Regions from separate parts of the Catenibacterium sp. RTP21428st1_D7_RTP21428_210409 genome, predicted to be linked through region 2. Evidence: riboswitches for the same ligand, from Rfam matches in the RefSeq annotation. Region 2 holds a riboswitch; the other holds the start of a gene.

Region 1 (17,126 bases), on a different contig from region 2:
ATAGATATCCTCTACAGCCTCTGCACGGCTTTCAAACATGGATTGATAGATAGCCATATTGTAGTAAGGCATATTCTCTACATCTTTTTGAGAGGCAATAGAATGCGACGAATCGAGTAAATACAACATCACATCCTCTTTCTTCACAATATCCATCATCTGTGTAAATACATCTGTATCAAAAGAATGAATTTCTAATGGTTTGTTGTTTTTGAAATCATAGTTCAAACATCCACTCAGTAATATTCCATAATCACAGAAATCTAATTCACCTTCATAGTCTTTTAATTCTGCCAGCCCTCTTCCTGTACATAAACAGATACTCTGTCCTCTATTACTTGCTTCATATAAAGAAGATGCTGTATTTTTAGAAATAGTCTTATCAGACTTTAGAAGTGTACCATCCATATCGAGGGCCAAAAGATATCTTTCCTTGATCCATCCATAATGCAGACAGGCATTGTAGATACCATCTTTGTCGGCATCAGTAGTCACATAAGTGGCTTTCTTCTTTAATTCATCTATACCATTACCCATCGCAATACTTGTCCACTCTGGAATAAACATAGACAAATCATTCTTTTCATCACCAAATACGACAACATCCTTAATATCACCACCAAGATGTTCCACCATACGTTTAATACCCTTGCTCTTATCTCCTGGTTCTACAAACAAGTATTCCTTATGAAAACGACACCAAGGTAACTTCTTTAAAGACTCTAGTTTCTCTTCTTCACCCTTGAAGCAGGCAATATATACCTTATAGATTTGATCATAATCACGTGGATCTAAACCTTCTACCACTTCTGTCTTCATATAAATATCATGAGTAAACTCATAAAAACGATTATCTGGTGCAAGTCTTCTTGTTTTGTTGTCAGGAGAAAAAGCCCATATCAAACCCTTCTTCTCACATTCATCTATTAAATCAAGACATAATTGATAATCCAATGGTTCTATGCCTTTTAACTGATCATCAATAGTAATTCCATTCCCTCCATCACTGATCATATTATGAAAACCTAATTCATGCATATAATCATGTGCCATGGCATAACTTCTACCTGTCGCAATCGCAATAAAATGACCCTCTGCTTCTAGCTGTTTTAAAGCATATTGTGTTGATTCAGGAATATATTGATCTCCTGGTGTACCTACAGCTAAAGTCCCATCAATATCAAAGAAAAAGTATTTTCTATTCATCATGTACCCCTCACTTTCGAGATACATTATACACGCATGAATATGCATTACTCAATCATCATTGATGCATGTTCTAGAATGAATAGTTAGAGTCTTCACATACCATATGTTCTGGATAAATTTCCATAGCATATGAAGTTGTTCCTGAACGATTTGGATAAAAGCGTCCTCTGACACTTCCTTCAATAGACACAGATTGACCCTTTTCAAAGTGGTCTACAACATACTGCGCTTTCTCATCCCAGATTACACAACGTATATAATCATAACGTGGTCTATCTTCTGTCCCTCCTTTCGTAGTAAGTAAGAAAGAACCTCTTAATATTCCATTTCTAGATTCTTTCACTTCTGGATCAGATGTAATCTGACCTTGTAATTTAACTTCATTCATATTTTTATTCCTCCTTCTATATACTTATTCCCTAAAACAATTAGAAATTACTTAAGATTTTTTAAAAAAAGTTTAATTCCCTACAACCCTTATGGTATATAATGTTTAAAAACGGAGGAGATTATATGGAATTAGAAACAAAAGCAATCCATGAAGGCTGGAAGCCTGGTAATGGAGAACCTAGACAGTTACCAATTTATGAAAGTACTACTTTTAAATATGATTCAAGTGAAGAAATGGGTATGTTATTTGATTTAGAAAAAGACGGTTATTTCTATTCACGCTTACAGAACCCTACTAATGATGCAGTTGCAGCTAAACTTACAAGCATGGAAGGTGGCTATGCTGGTATGTTGACAAGTTCAGGACAGGCAGCTAACTTCTTTGCGATTTTTAATATTTGTGAAGCAGGAGGACATGTTGTTGCTTCTGGTAATATTTATGGAGGTAGTTATAACCTACTTTCAGTGACTATGAAAAAGATGGGTGTTGATGTGACTTTTATTAACCAGGATGCATCTGTAGAAGAAATCAATGCGGCATTTAAAGAAAATACTAAGTGTATGTTTGGAGAAACATTATCTAACCCTACAATGGAAGTATTAGATATTGAAAAGTTTGCATCTATTGCCCATGCACATGGTATCCCTTTAATTGTGGACAATACATTCGCAACACCTGCAAATTGTCAGCCTATTAAATGGGGTGCAGATATTGTAACTCATTCTACAACTAAATATTTAGATGGGCATGCATCTGGTGTAGGTGGCGCTATTATTGATAGTGGTAACTTTGACTGGATGAGTCATGCAGAAAAATTCCCAGGACTTACAACTCCAGATGATAGTTATCATGGAATCACTTATGCAAAGAGATTTGGTAAAGCAGCTTATATTACTAAAGCCACTGCACAGTTAATGCGTGACTTAGGATCTATTCCTTCACCATTTAATAGTTATTTATTAAATATTGGAATTGAATCATTACCAGCACGTATGCGTGTACATTGTGAAAATGCCTTAAAAGTCGCTACATACTTAAAGAATCATCCAAAAGTAGAATGGATCCACTATCCAGGACTAGAAGATGATAAATATCATGAAGCAGCTAAGAAGTATATGCCTCGTGGTACATGTGGTGTTATGTGCTTTGGTTTAAAGGGTGATAAGAAGGAAGCAGTGACTTTCATGGATCACTTACAGCTTATTAATATTGTCACTCATGTTGCTGATGCAAAGACTTGTATCCTACATCCAGCAAGTCATACACATCGTCAAATGACAGATGAACAATTAAAAGAAGCAGGTGTCGATCCAACACTTATTCGTTTATCTATTGGCTTAGAAAACCCAGATGACTTAATCAAAGATATTGAAGAAGCATTAAAGTATTAAAAAAGACTGTTCAAATGAACAGTCCTGAAAGCAGAATTTATTTCTGCTTTTTTTATGCTTTCCATAAACCATGAAGATTGCAGTAATCATAAGCTGCTACAACTTCATCACCTTCACCAATATAGAATACAGCTTCAGGCTTGTCAGAAGGTGTTAACTGTTTGAACTGAGTACCATTCTTAGTTTCTAATACAATTAATGTAATGTAGTGTGCTTCAGTCATAGGATGTTCTACTGATCCTACAGATACTGTTACTTTATTATCCTCTACTTTCACTACAGGAACATGCTTTTCAACTGCGGCATCAGTTGTATTTGCTGTTAATTCCTTCATAGGTTCACCACAACAAACTACTGGTACACCAGAATCCACAAAATGAGTGATAACGTTACCACAATGTTCACAACGATAAAATTTCATATTCAATTCCTCCTTTATCTACTCCTATCATATCACTTTTAGAATATAACTACTAATGATATGCTTTCTTTTACAATATTTAAAAATCAAATTATAAAAGCGTTGATTACAAAAGGTTTTTTTAAAGTATCATTTGTGATTTTTTCACAAAATATTCTTGTAAATATTTACAAAAGGCATTATTATGTAAATGGAAATATAAATAGAAGTTTTATATGGAGGTGATACATATGACTAGTGATTTTAGTATTGCTGTCCACGCTCTCGTCTATTTAGGTAAAAACCAAGACCTTATTTCTAGTGATGAACTTGCAAAGCATATTTGCACTCATCCAGTACGTGTAAGACGTGTTATGATCAAATTGAGAGAAGCTGGCCTTATTAAGGCTAAAGCAGGTGTTGATGGAGGATATCGTCTTGATAAAGAAGCAGATAATATTACTTTATCTGAGATTGCGAAATCTGTCTCAAATGATTATATCCATGTGACTTGGCACAATGGAGAAGATGGAAGAGAAGCCATTAAGGACTCTAAAGTAGAACAAGCCATTGATTCTATTTTTGTAGATCTTAATGAAGCGTGTGACAATTTGTTGAAAGACAAGACCATCGAGGACATTATGAATATATCGAAGTAGAAATGGTCTACAATCAAAAGAAGCAGCCTAAATGGCTGCTTTTTTAAAGTCTAGTACTAAATTTAAGATAATACCTCCTACAACCATTCCTGCACCAATCAAACTAATACCAGATATTGTTTCATGGAAGAAGATAAAAGCCCACAGAGGCGCTAAAATGATTTCTAACATACAAATAAGATTGGCTGTAAAAGCTTCTGTACAAGAAATACCTAATGCAAGAAATATACCACCTAAACACATTGGGAAGAAACCATAACCACATACACCAAAGGCATCGGTGATATGGAAGTGAGGAAGTCCTCTAAAGACAATTAAACCTACTGTAAGAGAGAACATATAGGCAAATATTGTCGAAGAGAAAGCTTCAGCCTCTTCTTTGTTGTTGAGGTAGAACTGCATTCCAAAGCAGGCTCCTGATATAATTGCGAGTATATTTCCTAATAGATGCGAGAAGGAAAGAGTATCTGCAAAAAATAGTGCCATACCGATAAAGACAATCGCAATGATCCCCATTTGTCTTTTTGTCGGTAATTTACGTAAATCAATTGATTGATAGATCAATACAAAGATTGTTGATGAGTATTGTAATACAATCGCATTGGCCACTGATGTCAGCTTATTGGCATAGATGAATGTCAAACTCATAAGAAACTGAAAGACCCCTACTGTAACTGTCATTTTATTGAATACCAGTTTCTTATGATGAATAATCATACTAAGAGGTATTGCGACAATAGAACTCATCATTGAGAATCCTAGCCCACTTAAGTGGCTTGCACGTATAAATAAACCTGCAAGTGACCAGCAAAATGCTGTCATAAGCAGGAAGAATACACCTTTTGTACTTATTTTATTTTCCATAATACAGCCACTAATAATGCGATGATTAAAGGAATAAGCACCGGCACAACAACACATAAACCAAATAAAAGCATATTATTCATAAAGTTCACGCTCCTTTTCCCCATTATAGCATGCTATAATGAGGAAAACAAAGAGGAGATGATATCATGTGGGTTGTTGAAAGAATTGATGAAAAAGGGTATTATCATCTAGAAAACTTAAAAACAGGTGAAACCATTTTAAAGAGAGATTTAAATGCACATGAGAATGATGTATTAAATGAATGCTTCCATGTTTTACCTGAAGAAACTAAGAAGAGAAAACAAGAAGTGGATGATTTGTTCCACTCTCTATTATAGAGGTGACTACATGTTAATTAATATACAGAATTTATCTTATGCAATTGGTGAGAGACAGTTGTATAAGAACTTGAATATGATTGTAGAGGATACAGATAAGATTGCCTTAGTTGGTGTCAATGGAACAGGTAAGAGTACTTTATTAAAAATGATTGCCCATCATGACAGTCCTGCTATTACTTATAAAAAGGATCTAAAGATTGCATACTTATCTCAGAATCCTGTATTTAGAGATAATGAAACGATTCTTAATGAAGCAAAACATATTCTTAAGGATGTCCCTGAATATTCTATTAAGTCTTCTTTAACACGTTTTGGTTTAGAAGATATGGATCAGGTGATCAGTACGCTATCTGGTGGTCAGAAGAAACGTTTAGCTCTTGCTATCGTATTACTAGAAGAATGTGATTTACTTATTCTAGATGAACCAACAAACCATCTAGATACACCTATGATTGAATATCTAGAAAAATATTTAATAAAACGTTCTAAAGGATTACTTATGGTCACTCATGATCGTTACTTCCTAGAACGTATTACTAATAAGATTTATGAATTAGATAGAGGTGAGATTTTCCCTTATGTAGCCAATTATTCACACTTCCTAGAATTAAAGGCAGAAAGAGAAAACAATGCCTTACAGGCACAAAGAAAAAGAAACCTCTTCTTAAAGAAAGAACTAGAATGGGTCAGAGCAGGTGTTCAGGCACGTTCTACTAAGAGTAAAGACCGTTTACAGCGTTTTGAAGAATTATCTTCTATTGAACAGATTCAAGAAAAAGGAACTGTTGAATTAATAGATACTACAAGTCGTTTAGGTAAAAAGACTATTGAGTTAGTGAATGTATCTAAGAGTTATCCTGATAAGGTGATGTTTAAGCCATTTTCTTATTTATTTAAGAGATTTGACCGTATTGGTATATTAGGACAAAATGGCTGTGGTAAGACAACACTCCTTAATATGATTGCAGGTATTATCACTGATTATGATGGAGAGATTATTATTGGAGATACAATCCGTATGGCCTATTTCCAGCAACATTTCCACTATGATGATCCTACAATGAGAGTGATTGATTATATTAGAGAAACAAGTGATAATCTAGAAACAAGTGAAGGAACACTTAGTGCTCGTAATATGTGTGAACGTTTTTTATTTGATGACCATGCCCAGTATACACAAATTGGTAAGTTATCTGGTGGTGAACAAAGAAGACTCTACTTATTAAAGGTATTAATGGGTGCACCTAATGTATTACTATTAGATGAACCGACGAATGACTTAGATATTGAAACATTGAATGTATTAGAAGATTATCTAGATACATTTAAAGGTATTGTGATTACTGTATCCCATGACCGTTATTTCCTAGATCGTATTGTAGATGGTTTATTTGTCTTTAAGGATCAGGAAATTCATTATGTGAATGGTGGCTATAGTGCTTCTATTGATATCACTAATACTAAGAAAGAAACAGAATCTCAGAAAGAAGATTATCGTAAACAAGCTAAAGAAAATAGAAAAAGAAGATTAACTTTCAGTGAAAAGAAAGAACTAGAAGGTATGGACAATCTTCTTATGAATCTAGAAACACGTTTAAGTGAGATTGATGAAGAAATGGGTTCTACCCTGGACTTTGAAAAGCTTGATGAATTAAGTAAAGAACGTGATGAAGTTGAAAAGACTTTAGAAGAAAAGAATGAACGTTATCTAGAACTATTAGAAATAGAAGAAAGCTAATGAAAAGAGGAACCCATTTGGATTCCTCTTTTGCTATATAAGGAGAAGCATTAGACTCATTTGAATAATTTATCAAACCCATCGTATTGATATTGAGTTCTTTTTATTATTAGACTTTTTATGGGTTCAACATTTTATTAGAAATTTTCATTTCTCACTGAATATAAGATCGAATCTTACTATAATTGCCGTATTACTTATTTACTTTTCGGTTCATTAGACTAGGAAGTCAAGTAACATGTCTTATATTTAATGTTTTATCTTCTGTCTTCTCTTTTCGTTTATATCATACATTATCGCTCACACAAATGCAAGCGTTTTCACACATTTTCATAAATTGAAAATACAGTGATGAATAGATGCTTTTTCACAAATATAATTGACGTTAGTATACGTATACTATACAACAGCGGTAGAAGTACCCCGAGTGAGCCTACTTGCGCAAAAACTCTTTGTCTATCGACAAGGAGGCTTTGTTTCCAACTGAAAAAGCTATGGCTTTTACATCACCATAGCTTTTCCTGCTGGATACTAGGATTACATCTTTTGGATTCAATTTCCAGCGTTAATAGATAAATAGAAAACCTTTTCACAGCCTTCTGATATATAGATTAACGTACCTTATTATTATATTCAGGAGCTATCTCCCGTTTTCCACCTTTCTTATAAACCATATTATTAATAAAGCATATAAATCATTATTAGTGGATAAATACGTTTTTCCTAATTTAATTGAGTATCCTCAACGGATACTCAGTCACAGTATCCCATGGGAATCTCTCCTTTCTGACCAAGTTCTTTGAGATGAATGTATATGTTAAGGAGCTTTTCCTCCTCTCTTTCTGACTTAATTATAGCCTAATAATTGCAGTTGTGCAAGCGTTTACATTCTATTTTTATATAATGAAAATACTTGTTTTATAACAATCTTTTCACTATAATGACATTAGTTATATGACTGACGGAAGTGGAATTGACCACAGGGAGTATAATAAATCAAATGAAGAAGCCGACCGTCTGGGCAAAGAAGCCTGGAGTATGTGTCGGCTTCTTTTTTTGGAGGAATCTATGAAAGAATTAGAATTAAAGTATGGCTGTAACCCTAATCAGAAACCTGCTAAGGTATTTATGGAAGAAGGAGAACTTCCTTTTACTGTCTTAAATGGTAAACCTGGTTATATCAACTTATTAGATGCTTTTAATAGCTGGCAGTTAGTGAAGGAATTAAAGGAAGCAACTCATATGAGCTGTGCTGCAAGTTTTAAGCATGTATCTCCTGCTGGTGTAGCTATTGGGACACCTTTAACTGAAGTAGAAAGACAGATGTATTTTGTAAAGGAAAGTGCCGAAGTGTTAAGTCCTATCGCAAATGCCTATATTAAAGCAAGAGGTAGTGACCGTATGAGTTCATATGGTGATTTCTGTGCTCTTTCTGATGTATGTGATGAAGTGACTGCAAAGCTTATTAATCGTGAAGTCAGTGATGGTATTATTGCCCCTGGTTATACAAAAGAAGCATTAGAAATACTTAAGAAGAAAAGAAGAGGCACTTATTGTGTATTACAGATGGATCCTCACTATGTACCTAATCCAGTAGAAATTAAGCAAGTATTTGGTATTACATTCCAGCAAGGTAGAAATAACTGTGTGATTAATGAAGAAATGTTTAAGGATGTTGTATCTAAAAATAAAGATATCCCTGAACATGCGTTACATGACTTAATCCTTTCTATGATTACATTAAAATATACACAGTCTAATTCCGTATGTTATGTCAAGAATGGTCAGGCTATTGGTATTGGAGCTGGTCAGCAGTCTCGTATTCATTGTACAAGACTTGCTGGTAATAAGGCAGATGTATGGTTCTTACGTCAGCATCCTAAGGTATTAAGTTTACAGTTTGCTGATGGTTTAAAACGTGCTGAAAAGGATAATACAATTGATGCATATGTATCAGATGATTATGAAGATGTGCTAGGTGATGATGTATGGCAGAACTATTTCAAAGTAAAGCCAGAAGTATTCACTAGAGAAGAAAAGAAAGAATGGTTAAAGAAGAATACAGATGTCGTACTAGGTAGTGATGCATTCTTCCCATTTGGAGATAATATTGAACGTGCTCATAAAAGTGGTGTGAAGTATGTAGGTGAACCAGGTGGTTCTATCCGTGATGATCATGTTATCGATACTTGTGATAAGTATGATATGGTACTCGCATTTACTCATCAAAGATTATTCCATCATTAATCCCCTACTTTTGTTGTAACTGTGTTATAATGCACTTTATGAAAATTAATGAGAATGTAAAAATTAAAGAACTCACTACAATGCGCCTAGGCGGTCTAGCGCGTTATGTGATTGAATTAGAGACCGTAGAAGATGCAGAAAAAGCTTACTTATTTGCGAAAGAACGTCAATTACCTGTATTTATTCTAGGTACAGGAAGTAATGTAATTGGAAAAGATGAAGGTTTCAAGGGGGTTATTCTTTTAAACCGTATTAAAGGTATACGTTTTATTGATGAATTGACGATTGACGCAATGGGTGGAGAACTACTTGATGATTTAGTTGCTTTTACTACAAAAAAGAATTTATCTGGTATTGAAGCATTAAGTGCTATTCCTGGTACTGTCGGTGCTGCACCTGTCCAAAATGTAGGTGCTTATGGTCAGGAAATAGAACAGGTATTAGAGTCTGTGCATGCTTATGATTTAAAGGAAGAGAAGTATGTCACTATTAAGAAAGAAGATATGAATCTAGGTTATAGACAAAGCATCTTTAATCAGGGTAAAGATGCTGGACGTTATTTGATTATCTCTATAAGAATTCATTTAAGTCATGATAGACTTACTCCTCCTTTCTATACTTCTTTACAAAGTTATGTAGAAGAACATCAGATTACTGATTTTTCTCCTAAATCTATTAGAGAGATGGTTACTGAAATACGTTGGTCTAAGTTACCTAAACCAGAAGAAATGGCAAGTTCTGGATCATTCTTTAAGAATGTATATTTAGATGATCAGGAAGCAGAACGTTTAAGAAATATGAATGTTCCTGTCTGGGAAGGTAATAAAGTCCCTTCTGGATGGTTAATAGACCATGCTGGATTAAAGGGTAAATCATTTTATGGTATGCGTGTATCAGAAGAAGCTGCACTGATCTTAATTAATGAAAGTGCACAAAGCTATGCTCACTTAAAACAGGCAAGAGAAGAAATTGTTTCTATTATTGAAAAGAAATATGGTCTAACTCTAAAACAGGAACCTGTTGAACTGGAATAAGATTTATTCCAGTTTTTTTGTGTTCTTTCTTATGATATAATTAGTTAGATTAGGAGGAATTGCTATGTTATTTATCACTGACAATGAATTTGAACGTGTTGTATCTAGAGCACGTAACCGTGATATTGCACGAGAATATTATCGAAGAGATTATGTTGTAAATGTTTCTATCACTATAGATAATCGTGGTTATTATCATATATCTGGTAAAGTTATGATTAATGGTAATATCTATCTTCCCCGTGTTCTTGTGAATCCCAATTCTAAAATAGTATCAACAGACTGTAATTGTATATATGCTGATGAATATACAGCCTGTGGACATATAGGAGCCCTTATTTTAAAGGTTCAGGAGTTATCTCCCAATACATTCCCTTATCGTTATGCTGTTGATTTAGAAAAGCGTGCACAGGAAGAAAAGAAAAGTGCTATGAGAGAACGTCTTTTATGGGAACAGCAGATGGCTGAATTTAGAAGAATGGAAAGAGAAAAGGAAACCAATGCATTGACTGATTATATTAAGAATCAGTTAGTCAATCAGTTTACACCTGTAAGTTCTAAACCCGTTCATTTAAAGCTGCTTCGTGCAGATGGATGGAATTTTAATATCACATTTAAGGTAGGACGTGAAAGAGATTATATTGTAAAGAGTATTCCTAACTTTGTATCACAAATGCAAAATAATGAATATCATGCTTATGGAAAGACTTTATCTTTTGTTCATAATCCTGATATTCTAGATGAACCATCTAAAAAGATTTACCAATTCATTCTGAGATTCTATCATTCTCATCTTGCTAATAATAATACGTTATTTATTGACAATGAGAATATTGATGCTTTATGGGAGTTACTTACAACTATTCCTGCATCTTTACATGCTTTTAAATGTATAGAGGGTGAATTACATCCTATGGTATCAGTGACTAAAGATAAACATGATACAATTCTAGAACTAGAAACAAATATAGCACCTTATTTTTCTGGAAAAAAATGTTTATATCAATATACACCTTCAGAATTCACTATCACTCGTTATCCTTTCGATAAACAGGGTGTTACTATTGAGTTATTGAATCGTTTTGATACATTACAGCGTCTTTATGTAGCGCATGAACAGTTAGAAAACTTTACTCGTTATATTATTTCTCCTACAAAGAAATATATTGAGTATGTAGGTTTAGAGGATACAATCCAAGAAGAATCACATCTAAAAATCTATGCAGATGTAGATGAAGATGAATATGCTTTAGTTAGCCTAATTGGAACATATGAGGATGGAACACATGATCTTCTTAAAGAAGATGTACCTCATTCTTTAAAAGCAGATCTCATTATTAGTTTCTTAGAGAAATATAATCCTGATGATATGTCAGGACCTATGCGTTTTGATACACATCGCGATGAAACGATAGATATGATTCATGATGGTTTAGGACATCTTAATAAGATGACAGATGTTTATGTATCTGATTCTTTACAAGCGATTGGTTCTAAGAAGTCTATGAACTTATCTGTTGGTATTAAGGTCTCTCATAATCTATTAGAAATGGACTTAGATTCTTTAGATGTGCCTAAAGAAGAATTAGCTAATATTATTGCAAGTCATAGAAAAAAGAAACGTTATCATCGTTTAAAGAATGGTCAGTTATTATATATTGATACACATGAATTAGATGAGTTAGGTAATATGATGGATCAGTATCATATTCTACCTAAAGATATTTCTGAAGATGGTACAATTGATTTAAATCTAAATAGAGCACATCAAATGGACTTAGCAACACAGGACTTCCAGTATGTACAGGTCAATCGTGAAGAATCATTTAAGGATGTATTGGATCATTTAAAGAACTATACACATCATAAACATGAATTAAATGAACGCTATGATGCCATCTTAAGAGATTATCAGAAAGAAGGTTTCCAATGGCTTTCTACTATGAATGATCTACATTTTGGTGGTATTCTTGCAGATGATATGGGTTTAGGTAAAACAATCCAGATTATGAGTTTATTAGAAAGTAATGAACATCACTTTTCTATTATTATTTGTCCTGCCTCATTGATTTTAAACTGGTTGGATGAGTTTAATAAGTTCTCTTCTCATTTAAAGGTGACTTGTGTAATGGGTAGCGCAAAAGAACGTAAAGAGATTATTAAAAACTATAAGCAGTTTGATGTAATGATTACTTCTTATGATTATATTCGTAAGGATTATGAACAATATAAGGATATTGTATTTGATTTTATTGTTTTAGATGAAGCACAGTATATTAAGAATCAGAAGACTAAGAATGCGATTGCAGTTAAATCATTAGAAGGTAAACAACGCTATGCATTAACTGGTACACCTATTGAAAACTCACTTGCTGAATTGTGGTCCATCTTTGATTTCTTAAATAAAGACTATTTATATAACTATCGTTATTTTAAATCTCATTATGAAGCACCTATTGTAAAGGATCATGATGAAGAGGTTCAGACACAATTGCAGAAGATGATTTCACCTTTTGTATTAAGACGTACGAAAAATGAAGTATTAAAAGATTTACCTGATAAGATTGAAAATACTGTACTTGTAGACTTCAGTGAAGATGAAAAGAAGCTCTATTTAGCTCATTTAGCACAGGCTAATCAGTTGTTAAAGACTTTAGATGGTTCTAAGGACCGTATTCAGATTCTTGCGATGTTGACAAAGTTAAGACAGATCTGTTGTGAACCTCGTATTGTCTTTGATGATGTAAAACATATGTCTTCTAAGATGGAAGCATGTTTAAATATTATTCAGACATATAAAGATAATAACAAGAAGATTATTGTATTCTCATCATTTAAGAGCTTATTGAATCTTCTTGCTAAAGAATTAGATAAGAGTAAGACATCTTATTATATGTTGACTGGTGATACTGATAAAGCAGATCGTAAAGGTTTAGTAGATGCTTATCAGAATGATGATACAACAGTCTTCTTAATTAGTTTAAAAGCAGGAGGTACTGGTTTAAACCTCACTGCAGCAGAAGGTGTTATTCACTTTGACCCTTGGTGGAATATGTCTGCACAGAACCAGGCAACAGATAGAGCATATCGTATTGGACAGAAGAATAAAGTATTTGTATATAAGTTGATTATGGCTGATTCTATTGAAGAAAAGATTCAGACATTACAGGCAGCTAAGAAGGATTTAGCTGATCGTTTTGTGGAAGGTAACAGTGGTTCTATTACGACTATGAGTGGTGAAGAAATCATGAGTTTATTTAGTGAGGATTAACATGAAGAAGATGACTATGGCCGATATTGCAAAAGTTGCAGGTGTGTCTAAAACAACTATTTCTCGTTATTTTAATGGCGGCTATGTAAAAGAAGAAACACGGCAGAAGATAGAGAAGATTGTAAAAGAATACGATTATGAACCTAATGTGCTTGCTGCAAATTTAAAAGCCAACAAGACACATACTGTGGGTATTGTATGCCCTACTCTTACTTCATATGCTTCTAGTCGTATGATGATGAATATTGATCAGTTCTTAAAGAAGCATCATTATACGACAATCATCATTAATACTAATCATGATGAGCTCGATGAAATCAAGTCCATTACTAAACTTATACAATTAAGAGTGGATGGTATTATTCTCCTTGCCACTTCTATCACAATGGCACATAGAGATATTGCCTCTAAGAGTTCTGTTCCTATTGTCTTTATGGCTCAGGCTTATGATGATGGTGTGAGTGTTATTAACAATGATTATGAAGCAGGCTATAAGATAGGTGAGTATATTTATTCTAATGGTCATAAGAATGTTGTATATGCAGGAGTAAACCGAAAAGATGTAGCTGTAGGAGTGATTCGTAGACAGGGTGTTTATGATGGATTACAGGATGTACATCCTCATTTTCTAGAAACAGACTTCTCTGCTGAAAAGACAATGGATAAACTTAATGATTATTTAAAGAATCATACATGCCCTACTGCCATTATCTGTGCAACAGATACAATTGCGATGGGATGTATGAAGGTTCTAAAAGATCACGGTTTACGTATTCCTGAGGATGTTTCAGTGACTGGATTTGGTGGTTATTGGACTTCTACTGTAATGTCCCCAGCTCTTACAACTATTAAGTTCCATTATGCTCATGCTGGTCAGATGGCTGGACAGATTATTCTTGATATGATTGAAGAAAAAGAGGTCGAACGTGCTACACTTATTGACTTCACATTTATAGAAGGAGAAAGCGTCAGAAGTATCTGACTCTTTTTTTGAAAAAAAATGTGGTATCGGTTTCATGTTTTTGTTGACAAGTGTTTACACTTAATATATGATACAGATGTGGAATCGGTAACATACCGATAAAGGAGGAAATTTCAATGGACTACAATAAAGTCGCAAAAGAAGTCATCTCCCATGTTGGCGGACCTAAGAACATCAAAAAGGCATTTCATTGTGCTACACGTTTAAGATTGATGTTGAAGGATCCATCATTGGCAGATGAAAAAGCTTTAGAATCTGTAGATGGAGTTAAGGGAACATTCCTTGTCCAGGAACAGTTCCAGATCATCTTCGGAAGTGGTACTGTGAACCTTGTCACAGATGAAGTATTAAAAGAATTAGGTATGGACTCTCAAGATCAGGCTGATGAAGAGATTGTAGAAAAGAAGGGAAATCTAATCAGCCGTGCTGTTAAGACATTAAGTGATATCTTCGTACCTATCGTTCCAGCCATCGTTGCTGGTGGTTTATTGATGGGGATCAATAACGTATTAACTGCACAGGGATTATTCTTTGCGAATAAGAGTTTGATTGAAGCTTATCCAATGTGGAAAGACTTTGCGACAATCATTAACTTATTCTCTAATGCAGCATTCACATTCCTTCCAATTCTTGTTGGATTTAGTGCTACTAAGAAATTTGGTGGTAACCCATATCTTGGTGCTGTCATGGGTATGATCATGGTACACCCTGATTTATTAAACTGTTACAACTATGGTAAAGTAGCAACACCTTTCTGGAACCTATTTGGTTTAAAGGTTGCTGCAGTAGGTTATCAAGGAACAGTTCTTCCTATCTTATTTGTATCTTGGTTAATTGCAAAGTTAGAAACTAAGTTACATAAAATTACCCCTTCTTGGTTAGATAACTTAACGACACCATTATTATCCGTATTAATTACTGGATTTATTACATTCCTAGCTGTTGGTCCTGTATTAAGAGAAGCAGGTAATGTACTTGCAAATGGATTACAGTGGTTATATTTCTCATTAGGCCCTGTTGGTGGAGCAATCTTTGGTTTCTTATATGCACCTATCGTTATTACTGGTATGCACCAGAGCTTTATCGCAATCGAAACACAGTTGCTTGCAAGTGCAGCACATAGAACATTCATCTTCCCTATCGCAGCAATGAGTAACGTTGCTCAGGGTGCTGCAGTATTAGCTGTATTCTTCTTATCTAAAGATCCTAAACAGAAATCACTATGTAGTGCATCTGGTATTTCAGCATTACTTGGTATTACTGAACCTGCAATGTTCGGTGTTAACTTAAAACTTAAATATCCATTCATTGGTGCTATCTGTGGTTCTGCTGTTGGTTCAGCTTGGATTGCAGGCACTAAGACTCTTGCAAGTGCTGTAGGTACTGCTGGTATTCCTGGTTTCCTTTCTATTCCACCAGAAAGCTGGGGTAACTATGGTATTGGTATGGTTCTTGCAATCGTAGTGGCATTCATTGTTACTTGTATCCTGCACAAAAGAAATGTAGAAGGTAAAACTCCTGCTAAAAACGAAAACTTTGCTGCACCTATGAAAGGTACAGTCGCTTCTATTACCGAATGTCCCGATCCAACATTCGCTTCTAAAGCTATGGGTGATGGTTTCGTCGTATTCCCAGAAGATGGTAAGTTTTATGCACCAGCGAATGCTGAAGTGACTATGACTTTCCCTACTAAGCATGCATTTGGTTTAATGACAAATGATGGTACAGAAATTCTTGTACATATTGGTTTAGATACTGTTGAATTAAATGGTGAACCTTTCACTATGCACGTTAAAAAAGGTGACAAAGTAAAGAAAGGTCAGTTACTCGTTGATGTTGATTTAAAGGCTATTGAAGCAGCTGGTAAAGAAACTGCGACTGCAGTAATTATTACAAATGGCAAAGCAGTGAACTTAATTAAGAGTGGTGCTGTTGATGCTAAAACAGATGTTGTAGAAATAGCGAATCCAGTTGTAGAAGTTAAGGCTGCATAAGGAGATTCTTATGAAGGAAATGTACAAACTAAAATATCATCTAGAACCTATATCTGGATGGATGAATGATCCTAATGGTCTTGTAGAAAAAGATGGAGTATATCACATCTATTATCAGTATTCTTACGAACCTGAAGGTGGATTAAAGTATTGGAAACAATTCACCACTAAAGATTTCCTTCACTATCAGGATGAGGGGATTGCCCTCTCTCCTGATCATCCTCATGATCAGGATGGTGCTTATTCTGGGTGCTGCTTCAATGATCATGGATTATTACGTTATTTCTATACTGGTAATGTAAAGCTGCCTGGTGATTATGATTATATCAATGCAGGTAGAGAACATAATGTGATGAAGGTTGATTCACAGGATGGGCTTGTATTAGATCATAAGGAAGTTGTGCTTTACAACAAGGATTATCCTCAAAACATGTCTTGTCATGTAAGAGATCCCTACGTTTATGAAAATGATGGTATGTATTATATGGTTCTAGGAGCAAGAACTCTTGATTCACATGGTTGTGTGATTTTATATTCATCAAAAGATTTAAAGAAATGGGATTACATGAAAACTGTTGACTACCATAAACCTTTTGGTTATA
Region 2 (14,015 bases):
TTACCAATAGTTGTAGGTGTAGCAGGCTGTCCATGAGTATGTGCAAGCATTGCATCATCCTTATGATCTACTGCTAATTTATTGATCATTGAAGCAAATTCTTTAGCTGCAGGTAACCAAACATCCTTTAAGCCATGTTTAATCATACATGCATATGATGTATTATTGATATCTTCAGAAGTACATCCGATATGTACATAGCTTTCTAAATGTTCATAACCTAAAGCTTTAAGCTTTTCATCAATGAAATATTCTACTGCCTTAACATCATGTCTTGTAACAGATTCGATTTCTTTAATTCTCTTGAAAGAATCAAAGTTGAAATCCTTAGAAATCGCAAGAATATCATCTACCTTGTTAGGATCAACCTTGTCTAAAGTTTCTGTATGAAGGTGATCCAACTGGAACTTCAACCACTGGATTTCTACAAACACTCTATACTTAACAAGTGCATATTCACTGAAACAATCAGCTAACTGATCTTTAATCTTGCCATAACGTCCATCTAGAGGACAGAGTGTCATACTTTCAAATTCTAATTTATCCATTCGTTATTCTCCTTTAAAATACTTCACGCCGGCTTCAAATAACTTCTGATCCATTTCACCGTAGATGTTAAGGTCTCTGTTTTCACCCTGACGTTCAGAATGACCCATCTTACCTAATACTCTACCATCTTCAGAAACGATACCTTCAATACCATACATAGAACCATTAGGGTTATATGGAGATTCCATAGTAACATTTCCATTTGGATCAACATACTGGAATGCTACCTGACCATTATCAATTAACTGATCAAGCACTTCCTTAGGTGCAACGAAACGTCCTTCACCATGAGAAATAGGGATAATATGTTCATCACCTAACTCTACATTAGCAAGCCATGGAGACTTCACGCTAGATACTCTTGTAGTCACCATCTGAGATAAGTGGCGTCCAATTGTATTGAACGTTAGAGTAGGATCATCTTTGCTCATATCCTTAATATGTCCATGAGGAAGTAAACCAAGTTTTACTAATGCCTGGAATCCATTACAGATACCAATCATTAAGCCTTCACGATTATCTAATAAATCATCGATTGCAGCCTTTAATCTTGGGTTACGTAATACAGTTGCAATGAACTTACCTGAACCTTCAGGTTCATCACCAGCTGAGAAACCACCTGGTAGCATCATGATCTGTGCATTATGGATTGCTTCTTCTAATTCATCAACAGACTTCTTAATATCTTCTTCTGTCTTATTTCTAATAAGAACAAGCTGAACCTTTGCACCTGCTTTTTCAAATGCACGTTTAGAATCAAATTCACAGTTAGTTCCTGGGAATACAGGAATAACAACATTGACTTCATCATACTTCTTAGAAGCAAACATCTTGCCTCTTTCATTGCAGTCGCCAGTACGTACTTCTGTAGTAGGTGCTTTTGCTGTAGTAGGATATACAGATTCTAATGGTGCACAGTTGATTTCATATGCATCATCAAGTGTCACTTTCTCACCCTTATATGATACAGCCTTTTCTTCATTTGTAGAAGCAATAATACGAACATTTTCATATCCTGCAACAACTTCTGCGTTATCTACTTCTACAATGATGTGTCCAAAGTTCTTTTCAACTAAGTCATTAAGTGTTAAAGCATCATCAAATGCGACACCAATTTCATTACCAAATGCCATCTTATAAACAGCTTCAACTAAACCACCGTCTTTAACTGTATAAGCTGAATAAGCCTTTCCAGACTGAATCAATGCTTCTACAGCATCAAACTGTTTTCTTAAAGCTTCAAAGTCAAATACATGGAATTCATCTTTAGGAAGCATGAATTCTACTAATACATGTCCTGCTTCTTTTAATTCAGGAGTGATGACTTTATGTACATCTCCACCAGTAATTGCGAATGATACTAAAGTTGGAGGAACATCTAAGTCTTCAAATGAACCTGACATAGAATCCTTACCACCAATTGAAGGTAACAATAATTCTTCCTGAGCACGATAAGCACCTAGTAATGCACTAAATGGTTTACCCCATCTCTTAGGATCATTTAATAGCTTTTCAAAGAATTCCTGGAATGAGAAACGGATTGTATGCCATGTACCACCCATTGCGATGATCTTTGCTACAGATTCTACAACTGCATTGATTGCACCATGATATGGTGACCATTCAGAAATAAGTGGGCTATAACCATAACTCATTAATGAACATGTAGTAGTTTCTTTTCCTAATACTGGAATTAATGCAGCCATACCTTCAGTTTCTGTACGGTAAGTCTTACCACCAAATGGTGAAAGAACAGTACCATTACCGATAGAAGAGTCAAAACGTTCTACTAAGCCCTTCTGAGAAGCTGTAGATAAACGTGATAATACTTCTTTAGTTGTTTCAGTAAAGTTTTCTTTTGCTTCTGGATTGAATGGTGCCTTATCAAAATCAGGTAATTCTACATGGATATCCTGATAACGTTTAGCTCCTGCTTCATCTAGGAAGTCTCTAGAGATATCTACAATAGTATCTCCCATATATTTCATAGTTAAACGGTTCTTATCTGTAACTGTAGCCACCTGTACGACTTCAAGGTTTTCATCATGAGCAGCCTGGATACAGAAGTCTTTATCACATTCATTGATGACAATAGCCATACGTTCCTGTGATTCACTAATAGCAAGTTCAGTACCATTTAAACCTTCATATTTCTTTAACACTGCATCTAAGTTAATATCAAGACCAGGTGCTAATTCACCAACTGCAACGCTGACACCTCCAGCACCAAAGTCATTACATCTTACAATCTTCTTAGAGAATTCTTTATTTCTAAATAATCTCTGAATCTTTCTTTCTTCAACTGGGTTACCTTTCTGTACTTCAGCACCAGCAGTTTCAGTAGTCTTTAATTCGTGTTTCTTAGAAGAACCAGTGGCACCACCGATACCATCACGACCAGTACGTCCACCAATTAATAAGACAATCTGTCCATTTTCAGGAATTAATCTCTTAACCTGTTCTTCTGGTGCAGCTGCAACTACAGCACCTAATTCCATTCTCTTAGCAACATAACCCTGATCATATACTTCATGTACAAAACCAGTTGTTAAACCAATCTGGTTACCGTAAGAAGAGAAACCATGAGCTGCTTCTTCACAGATCTTTCTCTGTGGTAATTTACCAGGAAGTGTATCTTCTAATTTCTGACGAGGATCACCTGCACCAGTAATACGCATTGACTGGTAAACATAAGCACGACCTGATAATGGGTCACGGATTGCACCACCTAAACATGTAGCAGCACCACCAAATGGTTCAATTTCAGTTGGATGGTTATGTGTTTCATTCTTAAACATTAATAACCAATCTTCATCACCATCAGTTGTATGAACCTTTAAACGAACTGAGCAGGCATTGATTTCTTCAGATACTTCCATATCATCCAAATAGCCACGTTTTCTAAGTTCTTTCATAGAAATAGTTGCAAGATCCATTAAAGTAAGTGGTCTCTTTGTATCTACACCATAAACAACATGACGGCTTGCTTTATATTTTTCTACATCTTTTTCTAAGATTTCTTTAAATGCACCACTTGCGATATCAATATCAGTAATAACTGTCGCAAATGTAGTATGACGACAATGGTCTGACCAATAAGTATCTAATACTCTGATTTCAGTTTCTGTAGGATCTCTCTTTTCTACATCTCTGAAATAATTCTGAGTTACTTTTAAGTCATCGAAGTTCATTGCAAGACTCATCTTTTCAAGTAATGCTTCAACTTCTTCATCAGTGAAACCAATAAATCCTTCAATCACTGGAACCTTCTTGATTTCAACAACAGCATCATTTAAATCTGCTGGCTTTTCTAAAGACGCTTCTCTAGAATCAACAGGGTTAATTAAATAATGTTTAATTGCTGGTAATTCATCACTAGAAATACCTTCGATTACAATAAGCTTTGCACATTTAACCTTAACGCCTTTTTCACCAGTTAATAACTGGAAGCACTGTTCACAGGCATCTGCTCTAGCATCATACTGTCCTGGAAGATATTCAATCGCAAAACTTACAGCTCCTTCTGGAATTGCATATTCTTCACGATATACTTCATCTACCATTGGCTCAGAAAGAATAGTAGGAATACCTTCTTCTAATACTTCTTCAGTAATACCCTGAAGATCATAACGGTTGACAACTGTTAAGTTAGAAATGTCAGTTAAACCAAGTCTTGTCATCAAATCATGTTTGATAGAATCTGCTTCAACCGCATTTTCTTTTCTTTTTTCTACATAAACGCGATAAACTTTAGCCATGTTATCCTCCTAATGTAAGCCAATATCTTTACGCATATACATGCCATCAAAATGAATGTTTTCAATTGCATCATAGACTTTCTTTCTTGTTTCTTCAAGATCATGTCCTAATGCACAAACATTTAATACACGTCCACCATTTGTGACGATTTCATTATTTTCATTACGTTTAGTACCTGCATGGAAGACAACGATATCTTCTGGAAGATGATCTAAACCAGTAATGACTTTACCTTTTTCATAAGATCCAGGATAGCCTCCACTTGCAAGAACAACACATGTTGCCTGTTCATCTTTCCACTTAACATCTACATCTTTCAATGTATTTGTAGCACATCCATACATCACTTCATATAAATCACTTTCAAGTCTCATTAAGATAACCTGAGTTTCAGGATCACCAAAACGAACATTGAATTCTAATACCTTTACATCCTGATCCTTGATCATTAATCCAATAAAGACAACACCACGATAATCCATATGATCTTCATGTAAGCCTTTCATGAATGGGTCAAGAATCTTTTCTTTGAAAGTCCCTTCCATACCTTCAGGTAAGAATGGGTTAGGTGATACAGTACCCATACCACCAGTATTTGGACCTTCATTATTATCATAAATCTGTTTATGGTCTTTTGCAGATACCATAGGTACGATTGTATCATGGTCTACAAAACATAATAGAGAACATTCAAAACCAGTTAAGAATTCTTCTAAAACTACCTTCTTACCAGCATCACCAAAAGCACTGCCATCAAGCATCACTTTAAGTTCTTCTTTAGCCTGCTGCTTTGTTTCACAGATGACTACACCCTTACCTGCTGCAAGACCATCAGCCTTAACAACAACAGGAAGATCAAAAGCATCTAATGCTTTAACAGCTGATTCATAATCAGTCACTTCTTCATACTTTGCAGTAGGAATATTGTGCTTTTTCATGAAATCCTTAGAGAAGGCTTTAGAACCTTCAAGAATAGCTGATTCTTTTCTAGGACCAAATACTTTGTGTCCTCTTTCTTCTAAATAGTCAGCAAGTCCCATACATAATGGTACTTCAGGACCAATAACAGTTAAATCAATACCCTTTTCTTCAACAGTCTTTAAGATAAAAGGCATATCTTCTACACTACCTGGAATACATACAGCATCCATACCAGGATTACCAGGAATAGCATATAATTCAGTAACATGTTTACTCTGTTTTAATTTCCAGGCAATTGCATGTTCTCTTCCACCACTACCAATAACAAGAACCTTCATAGAACGCCTCCTTAGTGTCTAAAATGTCTATAACCATTGAATACCATTGTCATATCATGTTCATCACAATAGTCAATAGACTCCTGATCACGAACTGATCCACCAGGCTGTACAATAGCCTTAATACCTGCTTCATCAGCCACCTGTGCACAATCATTAAATGGGAAGAAAGCATCACTTGCTAATACAGCACCATGGAAATCCTTATCAGGATTATTATGAATTGCATTTTCTAATGCCCAGATACGTGAAGTCTGTCCTCCACCAACAGCTAAAGTACATCCGTCTTTCACTAATACAATTGCATTAGACTTAACATATTTAACAACCTTTAAACCAAATTCCATATCAGATAATTCAGCTTCTGTTGGCTGCTTTTTAGTCACTACTTTCATTTCATCAATAAGCTTAGTATTTAATTCCTGAACAAGTGCTTTACCTTCAAGATACTTAATATCATACTTAGCATCACGTGCATCAAGATTCTTAAGCTTTAATAAACGTAAGTTCTTCTTCTTTTCTAATACTTCTAAAGCATCATCATCAAAATCAGGTGCTGCAATGATTTCTAAGAAAGTCTTCTTCATTTCTAAAGCAGTTTCCTTATCAATCTTATAGTTCACAGCGATGATTCCACCAAAGATAGAAGTTGGATCTCCTTCATAAGCACGCTTATAAGATTCATAACCAGTCTTACCAATAGCAACTCCACAAGGTGTTGAATGCTTAATTGCAACAGTCACTAATTGATCACCAAATTCTCTTACGCATGCAACTGCACCATATAAGTCATTCACGTTATTGAAAGAAATTTCTTTACCATGTAACTGTTCATAATCTAATAAAGAATGCTGAACATATGGATCAACATAGGCATTTGCACTCTGCTGAGAGTTTTCACCATAACGTAAATGATCTGTCTTCTTTAATGAAATATTTAAGATATCAGGGAATTCATCATGTACCTGATCAGCGAAATAACGAGAAATCATTGCATCATAGCTGCCTGTTAAACTATAAGCCTTATAAGCAAGATTCATTCTGAATTCAAAATCAGTCTTATCTTCTCTAATAGCTTCTAATACAGCATCATAATCTTTTGGATCAGTAACAATCAATACATCCTTGAAATTCTTAGCAGCAGAACGGATCATTGAAGGTCCACCGATATCAATGTTTTCAATCATTTCAGCCATTGGCTTACCAGCCTTAAGCGCTTTTTCAAACTCATAGAGATTACAACAAACAAGATCAATAGGTGTAATACCCATTTCTTCTACAGTCTTGACATGTTCTTCTACATCTCTTCTAAATAGAATACCACCATGTACTTTTGGATGAAGTGTCTTAACTCTTCCATCAAGAATTTCAGGGAAACCTGTTACATCATCGATTTCAATAGCTTTTACACCTGCTTCTAATAGTTTCTTATATGTTCCACCAGTAGAAACAACTTCAAATCCTAATTCTTCAAGACCTTTTGCAAATTCAACAATACCTTCTTTATTTGTAACTGATACTAACGCTCTTTTCAACTGATCTTCACCCTTTCATTTTCTACAGAAACACGTCCTTCACAATATAAAGCAACGGCTTCTGGTAAGATTTCATGTTCGATTTCTAAGACACGTGCCTGAATATCTTCAGGTGTCTCTAAATCAGAAATATCAACTGCTCTTTGTAAGATGATTGGTCCACCATCCACTTCTCCAGTAACGAAATGAACAGTTGCACCTGACACCTTTACACCTCTTTTAAACACCGCTTCATGGACATGCATTCCATAGAATCCAGGACCACAGAAAGATGGAATAAGTGAGGGATGAATATTAATAATACGATTCTTATATTGTTCAATCAGCTTATCTCCAACAATAGCAAGATAACCTGCTAATACAACAACATCAATCTTTTCTTCTTCAAATCTCTTTAAGATCTCATCTTCATCCTTGATCCATTCTGCCTGAATACCATGAAGACGGGCTCTTTCTAAACCGTAAGCCTTCTTACGGTTAGAAATAACCAGACGGATCTCTCCATTGATTTTTCCGGCTTCACACGCATCGATGATGGACTGAAGATCAGTTCCACCACCAGATACGCATACAGCTATGTTTAGCATAATTCTGCTCCCTTTTCACCTTCAGCAATATAACCTACTTCATAGCTTTCATAGCCAGCAGCATTAATTGCTTCAATAGTCTTTTCAACATCTGCAGGATCAACAGCAAGAACCATACCTAATCCCATGTTGAATGTGTTGTACATCATCTTTTCTTCAACGTTTCCTGCTTTTGCAATTAAGCCAAAGATAGGAGGTACTTTATAGCTGTCCTTCTTAACAACAGCCTTTACACCATCAGGTAACATTCTAGGAAGGTTTTCATAGAATCCTCCACCAGTAATATGGCTACATCCTTTAACCTTGATACCAGCATTCTTTACACTCTTTAATGCTTTTACATAAATCTTAGTAGGAGCAATTAATGCTTCACCTAAAGTAGTACCTAATTCATCATAATAAGTATCCAAAGATTCTTTAGTCATTTCAAATACGCTACGTACTAAAGAGAATCCATTACTATGTACACCAGTAGATGCAATACCAACTAAAGCATCACCAGGCTTGATTGTAGAACCATCAATGATATCCTTCTTGTCTACAACACCTACTGCAAAACCAGCTAAATCATAATCATCAACAGGCATTAAACCTGGATGTTCTGCAGTTTCACCACCAACAAGGGCACATTCAGACTGAATACATCCTTCAGCAACACCCTTAACGATAGTCGCAATCTTTTCAGGATAATTCTTACCACATGCAATGTAATCAAGGAAGAATAGAGGTTCACCACCTGAACAAGCAATATCATTCACACACATTGCAACTGCATCAATACCAATTGTATCGTGTTTATCCATTACAAAAGCAAGTTTTACCTTTGTACCACAGCCATCAGTACCAGATAAAAGAACTGGTTCTTCCATATCCTTGATCTTGCTTAAATCAAAAGCACCAGCAAAACCACCAATACCACCAAGTACTTCTGGTCTCATAGTCGCTTTAACATGCTTCTTCATTAATTCTACTGACTTATAACCTGCTTCAATGTCTACTCCAGCTTTTTTATAATCCATGTTTCTTCATCCTTTTATCTATTATTTTTCCATTCTTGCAAGAACTGCTTTATATGTTTCAATTAAATCACCGATATCCTGTCTGAATACGTCTTTGTCATACTTCTTGTTAGTATCTACATCCCATAAACGGCAAGAATCTGGTGAGATTTCATCAGCTAATACGATTTCGCCTTCTTTAGTCTTACCAAATTCGATTTTAAAATCTACTAGCTTTAAGTTTAATCTTAAGAAGAAAGCCTTAAGTAATTCGTTGATCTTTAATGTTTCAGATTTGATAGTGTTATATTCATCTCTAGTGCAAAGACCTAAAGCAACAGCATGGTCTTCATTGATTAATGGATCACCATATTCATCATTCTTATAACTAATTTCAAAAATTGGTTCTGCTAAAACAACACCTTCCTTAGCACCAAGTCTCTTACAGAAAGAACCTGTTGTAATATTACGTACAATAACTTCTAGTGGGAAGATTTCTACTTTCTTAACTAAATCATCAGTATCATTTAACTTTTCAATCATATGAGTCTTGATACCAGCTTCTTCTAACATATCAAAGATAATACCTGAAATAGTGTGGTTTAATACACCCTTACCAGCAAACTGATCATGTTTTACACCATTACCTGCAGTTGCATCATCTTTATAATGCATTAAGATAACATCTTCATTATCAGTTGCAAAAATTTCCTTAGCTTTTCCTTCGTACATTAATTCTTTCTTTTCCATTGTTGTTTTCTCCTCTTATCTATATTTTTCTGAAATTTCGTTATTTGTATCTAAGCAGGCTTTTTCCATAGCCTGACGGTTGTTCTTTAATTTTTCACTTAATTCTGGATATTTGATTGCCATGATTTCAAGTGCTAACCAGGCAGCATTCTTAGCACCATCAATTGCAACTGTTGCAACTGGGATACCAGAAGGCATCTGGACAATTGATAATAAGGCATCCATTCCATCTAAACTTGCACCTTTGATTGGAATACCAATAACTGGTAACACTGTCATAGAAGCAACGACACCAGGTAAGGCAGCAGCCATACCAGCAGCTGTTAAAATAACATCTGTTCCATTGTTGTTGCATTCTTCTACAAATTCACTCAATGCACGATGTGCACGGTGTGCAGATAAAGCACGTACTTCAACATCTACGCCATATTCTTTTAATATAGCAATTCCTTTTTCTACCTTTGCTTCATCAGAGGCAGAACCCATAATTACTGCAGCTTTCATTTCAGTCCTCCATTATTTTCATTATGACTTTCATGATCTAGGTGCTCAGAGGCCTTTCACCTAAACTTGACCTCAATTATTAGAATAAACCAGTAATCTTACCTTCTTCATCGATGTCCATATTATTGGCAGCTGGTACTTTTGGTAAACCAGGCATACGCATAATATTTCCAGAAATAGCAACTAAGAATCCAGAACCAGTATTTGGAATCAAGTCACTAATTGTTACCTTGAATCCTTCTGGACGTCCAAGTAAAGTCGCATCATCTGATAAAGAATACTGAGTTTTCGCAATACAGATTGGTAAATCACCTAAGCCCTGAGCAGTGAACTTCTTGATCTTGTTAGCTACCTTCTTAGTGAAGACAACATCATCTGCACCATAGATTTCTTTGGCGATTGTCTTGATTTTTTCATCAATAGGCATATCTAATGAATAGATAGGTGCATAATGAGATTCTTTAGTATCAAGGATATTTAATAGCTTGTTAGCAAGATCAATGCCTCCTTCGCCACCCTTAGCCCATACTTCAGAAATGGATACTTCAACATTTAATTCCTTACACATATCATCTAATAGCTTTAATTCAGCTTCTGTATCTGTAGGGAAAGCATTAATAGCAACGATACAAGGTAAACCAAACTTCTTGATATTTTCAATATGTTTAGTTAAGTTACCAATACCCTTCTTTAATGCTTCAAGGTTTTCAGTACTTAATTCTTTCTTGTTAACACCACCATGCATCTTTAATGCACGAACAGTCGCAACAATGACAACTGCATCTGGATTTAAACCAGCCTGACGACACTTGATATCTAAGAACTTTTCAGCTCCTAAATCAGCACCAAATCCTGCTTCAGTAATAGCGTAATCACCAAGTTTCATAGCAAGCTTTGTAGCCATAACTGAGTTACATCCATGAGCGATATTGGCAAATGGACCACCATGTACAAATACTGGAGTATGATCTAAAGTCTGTACAAGGTTAGGTTTGATGGCATCCTTCAATAATAAAGTTACAGCACCAGTTGCATGAATATCACCAACAGTAACTGGTTCACCATCATAATTATAAGCAACAATCATTCTTGCTGCTCTTGCCTTTAAATCTTCAAGAGAAGTAGATAAACATAAGATACCCATGACTTCACTTGCAACACTAATATCAAAACCATCTTCACGAGGAACACCATTTGGTTTACCACCTAAACCAACAACAATATGTCTTAAAGCACGATCGTTTAAGTCAACAACTCTCTTCCATACAATCTGTCTAGTATCAATATTCAAAGGGTTACCCTGCTGAATAGAGTTATCAAGCATTGCCGCAATCAAGTTATTTGCTGAAGTGATGGCATGAATATCACCTGTAAAATGAAGGTTGATATCTTCCATAGGAACAACCTGGGCATATCCTCCACCAGCTGCACCACCTTTAATACCAAAGCAAGGACCTAAACTTGGTTCACGCATTGCAACTACAGATTTCTTGCCTAACTGATGTAATGCCTGTGATAAACCGATCATTGTAGTTGTCTTACCTTCACCTGCAGGTGTTGGGTTGATTGCAGTTACAAGGATTAATTTACCATCCGGATTATTTTCAACTTTCTTGATAGTTTCCAAAGAGATTTTTGCTTTATATTTACCATATAATTCTAAATCATCTTCAGTCAGTCCAATCTTGTCAGCCACATTTTTAATTGGCTCCATGACTGTACTCTGTGCAATTTCTACGTCTGTTAACATTTTTTTGTTTTTCCTCTCTTTCAGGTTATTTTCTTTCAAAACAATTATATACTAATCCGGTACCTGTATGCTTCCATTTTTTAAAAAAAACAAAAAAAGAGCCTACTAAGTCCAGGACGTTGCCCAGACGGTCGGCTCTTCAAGAAATTATACTCCATGTGGTTAATTCCACTTCCGTCAGTCGTATAATACAGTTGTAGTTTATCAAATAACCTATTGTTTGACAAGCACAAATTTGATTAAATAGTGGCATAAGTTTATAATATAAAAACGGAGGTAATGACTATGTTTAAAGAAGTAGATGTAAATACATTTGATTTAAAAATATTCAATAAATTGAATAAGGAATGGGCACTACTTAGTGCAGGTAATAAAGACGCATTTAATACTATGACTATTTCATGGGGCGAGATGGGTACATTATGGAATAAGCCAGTGATGACTTGTTTTGTAAGACCACAGCGTTATACAAAAGAATTTATAGATTCTAATGATCAAATGACTCTTTCATTCTTTAATGGAGAACATATGATAGATTTAACAATACTTGGTAGAGAGTCTGGACGTGATGGAGATAAGATTGCGAAGACTGATTTAACACCTACATTTATTGAAAATCTCCCTACATTTGAAGAGGCAGACATTGTCGTTGTGGGAAAGAAACTCTATGAAGACACTATCAAGCCTGAATGTTTCTTAGATGAAACACTTGTGGATAAGAACTATCCTAATAAAGATTTCCATACAATGTATATCTGTGAAGTTGAAAAAATCTATATGAAATAAGAGAAGCGTTAGTTTGCTTCTCTTTTTAGTTCTTCGTATTCTCTTATTTGATTATATTCTTCGATTGTTTTCTTAATATCATTAAAGATATGTGGGTCAAGTGTCTTCTCTAATTCATCTTCATCCACAAACTTATAATCTGTATGTTCAAATGAAATCTTAACCTGATCATTTGTAGGAATACACAAGAAACCAATACCCACTGTCTGATAGTGTGGTCTAATAGCCGTAAATGTATAAACTGGCTTAATGATTTCAATATCTAATCCTGTTTCTTCCTTTAATTCTCTTACTAACGCCTGGTGAGGATCTTCCCCATATTCTAATCCCCCACCTGGTAATTCCCAATAACCAAGTCCATCTGATGAAGGTCTCACACGTTTTAAGATTAATGTCTTGCCTTCATAAATCACAATACCTTTAACTGTAATATGAAATTGTATGTCCTTATTCTCCATATTCTTTTGCCCCCCTTTTTACTATATTAGCACAACTCTTGAAAGAACGTTACAAAAAGGTGCAGTATCTGTGTTTCAAATAATTTAAAAATTGTATATAATAGTCACTGAGGTGAATAAAATGATTGATTTTAAAGAAGAAGTATTAAAGCATAAAGATGAAATGCTGAAAGATTTAAAGGACTTATGTCTAATCCCTTCAACTCTTGATAAATCTACTGCAAAAGAAAATCAGCCATTTGGTGAAAATAACCGTAAAGCGCTTGATTTAATGCTTTCTATTGGTCAAAGAGATGGATTTGTTACTGATGATTGTGATGGATATGCTGGTTCTATTGATATTGGTGAAGGAGAAGACTGCTTTGGTATTCTTGGACACTTAGATGTTGTACCTACTGAAGGTCAGGAATGGGATTATCCAGAATATGATATGACTCTTGATGGAGATACACTCTATGGTCGTGGTGTTGCTGATGATAAGGGACCTTTAATTGCTGCTTATTATGCTGCTAAGATTGTGAATGAACTTGATTTTGAAAAGAAGATGAAGGTTCGTATCATCTTTGGATGTAATGAAGAAAATGGTTCTCGCTGTATGCATTACTATTTCCAGCATCGTCCATATCCAAAGATGGGATTTACTCCAGATGCTGATTTCCCTGTAGTATATGGTGAAAAAGGTAACTGTCATTTCATCATCAAGGGGAAAACAGATGATGATAAGGTAATTTCTATTCATTCAGGACGTGTAGTGAATATCGTACCAGATCAGGCTAAAGCTGTATTAAAGGGTACTGACTATGAAGAATCATATAATGCATTCTTAAAAGAAAATAACTTCAAGGGTTCTTTAGAAGTTGTAGATGGTAACACACACTTATTCTTAAAAGGTAAGAGTGCCCATGCATCTCAGCCTCAGTTAGGTAATAATGCTGCAAGTAACTTATGTCATTATATTGCAAGTGTGACTGATAATAGCTACGCAAAATTCGTTGATGAATATTTATATAATGATTATTTAGGTGAAAAGTTCAATGTCGCATTTACTGGTGAAATGGGTGCTTTAACTGTTAACCTTGG

What was found. A riboswitch is a leader RNA that binds a small molecule or an ion and turns the genes downstream of it on or off. The one in region 2 is predicted to bind ZMP and ZTP.
Region 1: another riboswitch for ZMP and ZTP. It lies ahead of ABUA27_RS05685 (phosphoribosylaminoimidazolecarboxamide formyltransferase); the one in region 2 lies ahead of ABUA27_RS08655 (formate--tetrahydrofolate ligase).

The regions. Positions count from the first base shown of each region.
Region 1 covers NZ_JBEHVX010000027.1:1,434-18,559, forward strand. The annotation lists gene ABUA27_RS05645 (Cof-type HAD-IIB family hydrolase) at 1-1,209, opposite strand, end outside; gene ABUA27_RS05650 (single-stranded DNA-binding protein) at 1,280-1,597, opposite strand; gene ABUA27_RS05655 (O-acetylhomoserine aminocarboxypropyltransferase/cysteine synthase family protein) at 1,723-2,991, shown strand; gene ABUA27_RS05660 (desulfoferrodoxin family protein) at 3,044-3,412, opposite strand; gene ABUA27_RS05665 (RrF2 family transcriptional regulator) at 3,643-4,050, shown strand; gene ABUA27_RS05670 (DMT family transporter) at 4,078-4,914, opposite strand; gene ABUA27_RS05675 (DUF3006 family protein) at 5,064-5,255, shown strand; gene ABUA27_RS05680 (ABC-F family ATP-binding cassette domain-containing protein) at 5,266-6,996, shown strand; ZMP/ZTP riboswitch at 7,941-8,026, shown strand; gene ABUA27_RS05685 (phosphoribosylaminoimidazolecarboxamide formyltransferase) at 8,065-9,243, shown strand; gene murB (UDP-N-acetylmuramate dehydrogenase) at 9,282-10,277, shown strand; gene ABUA27_RS05695 (DEAD/DEAH box helicase) at 10,342-13,548, shown strand; gene ABUA27_RS05700 (LacI family DNA-binding transcriptional regulator) at 13,550-14,530, shown strand; gene ABUA27_RS05705 (sucrose-specific PTS transporter subunit IIBC) at 14,647-16,524, shown strand; gene ABUA27_RS05710 (sucrose-6-phosphate hydrolase) at 16,535-17,126, shown strand, end outside.
Region 2 covers NZ_JBEHVX010000057.1:1,578-15,592, forward strand. The annotation lists gene purB (adenylosuccinate lyase) at 1-548, opposite strand, end outside; gene ABUA27_RS08620 (phosphoribosylformylglycinamidine synthase) at 552-4,307, opposite strand; gene purD (phosphoribosylamine--glycine ligase) at 4,317-5,567, opposite strand; gene purH (bifunctional phosphoribosylaminoimidazolecarboxamide formyltransferase/IMP cyclohydrolase) at 5,579-7,102, opposite strand; gene purN (phosphoribosylglycinamide formyltransferase) at 7,099-7,689, opposite strand; gene purM (phosphoribosylformylglycinamidine cyclo-ligase) at 7,683-8,708, opposite strand; gene purC (phosphoribosylaminoimidazolesuccinocarboxamide synthase) at 8,730-9,437, opposite strand; gene purE (5-(carboxyamino)imidazole ribonucleotide mutase) at 9,453-9,941, opposite strand; gene ABUA27_RS08655 (formate--tetrahydrofolate ligase) at 10,021-11,691, opposite strand; ZMP/ZTP riboswitch at 11,806-11,886, opposite strand; gene ABUA27_RS08660 (flavin reductase family protein) at 11,977-12,477, shown strand; gene ABUA27_RS08665 (NUDIX hydrolase) at 12,486-12,935, opposite strand; gene pepV (dipeptidase PepV) at 13,057-14,015, shown strand, end outside.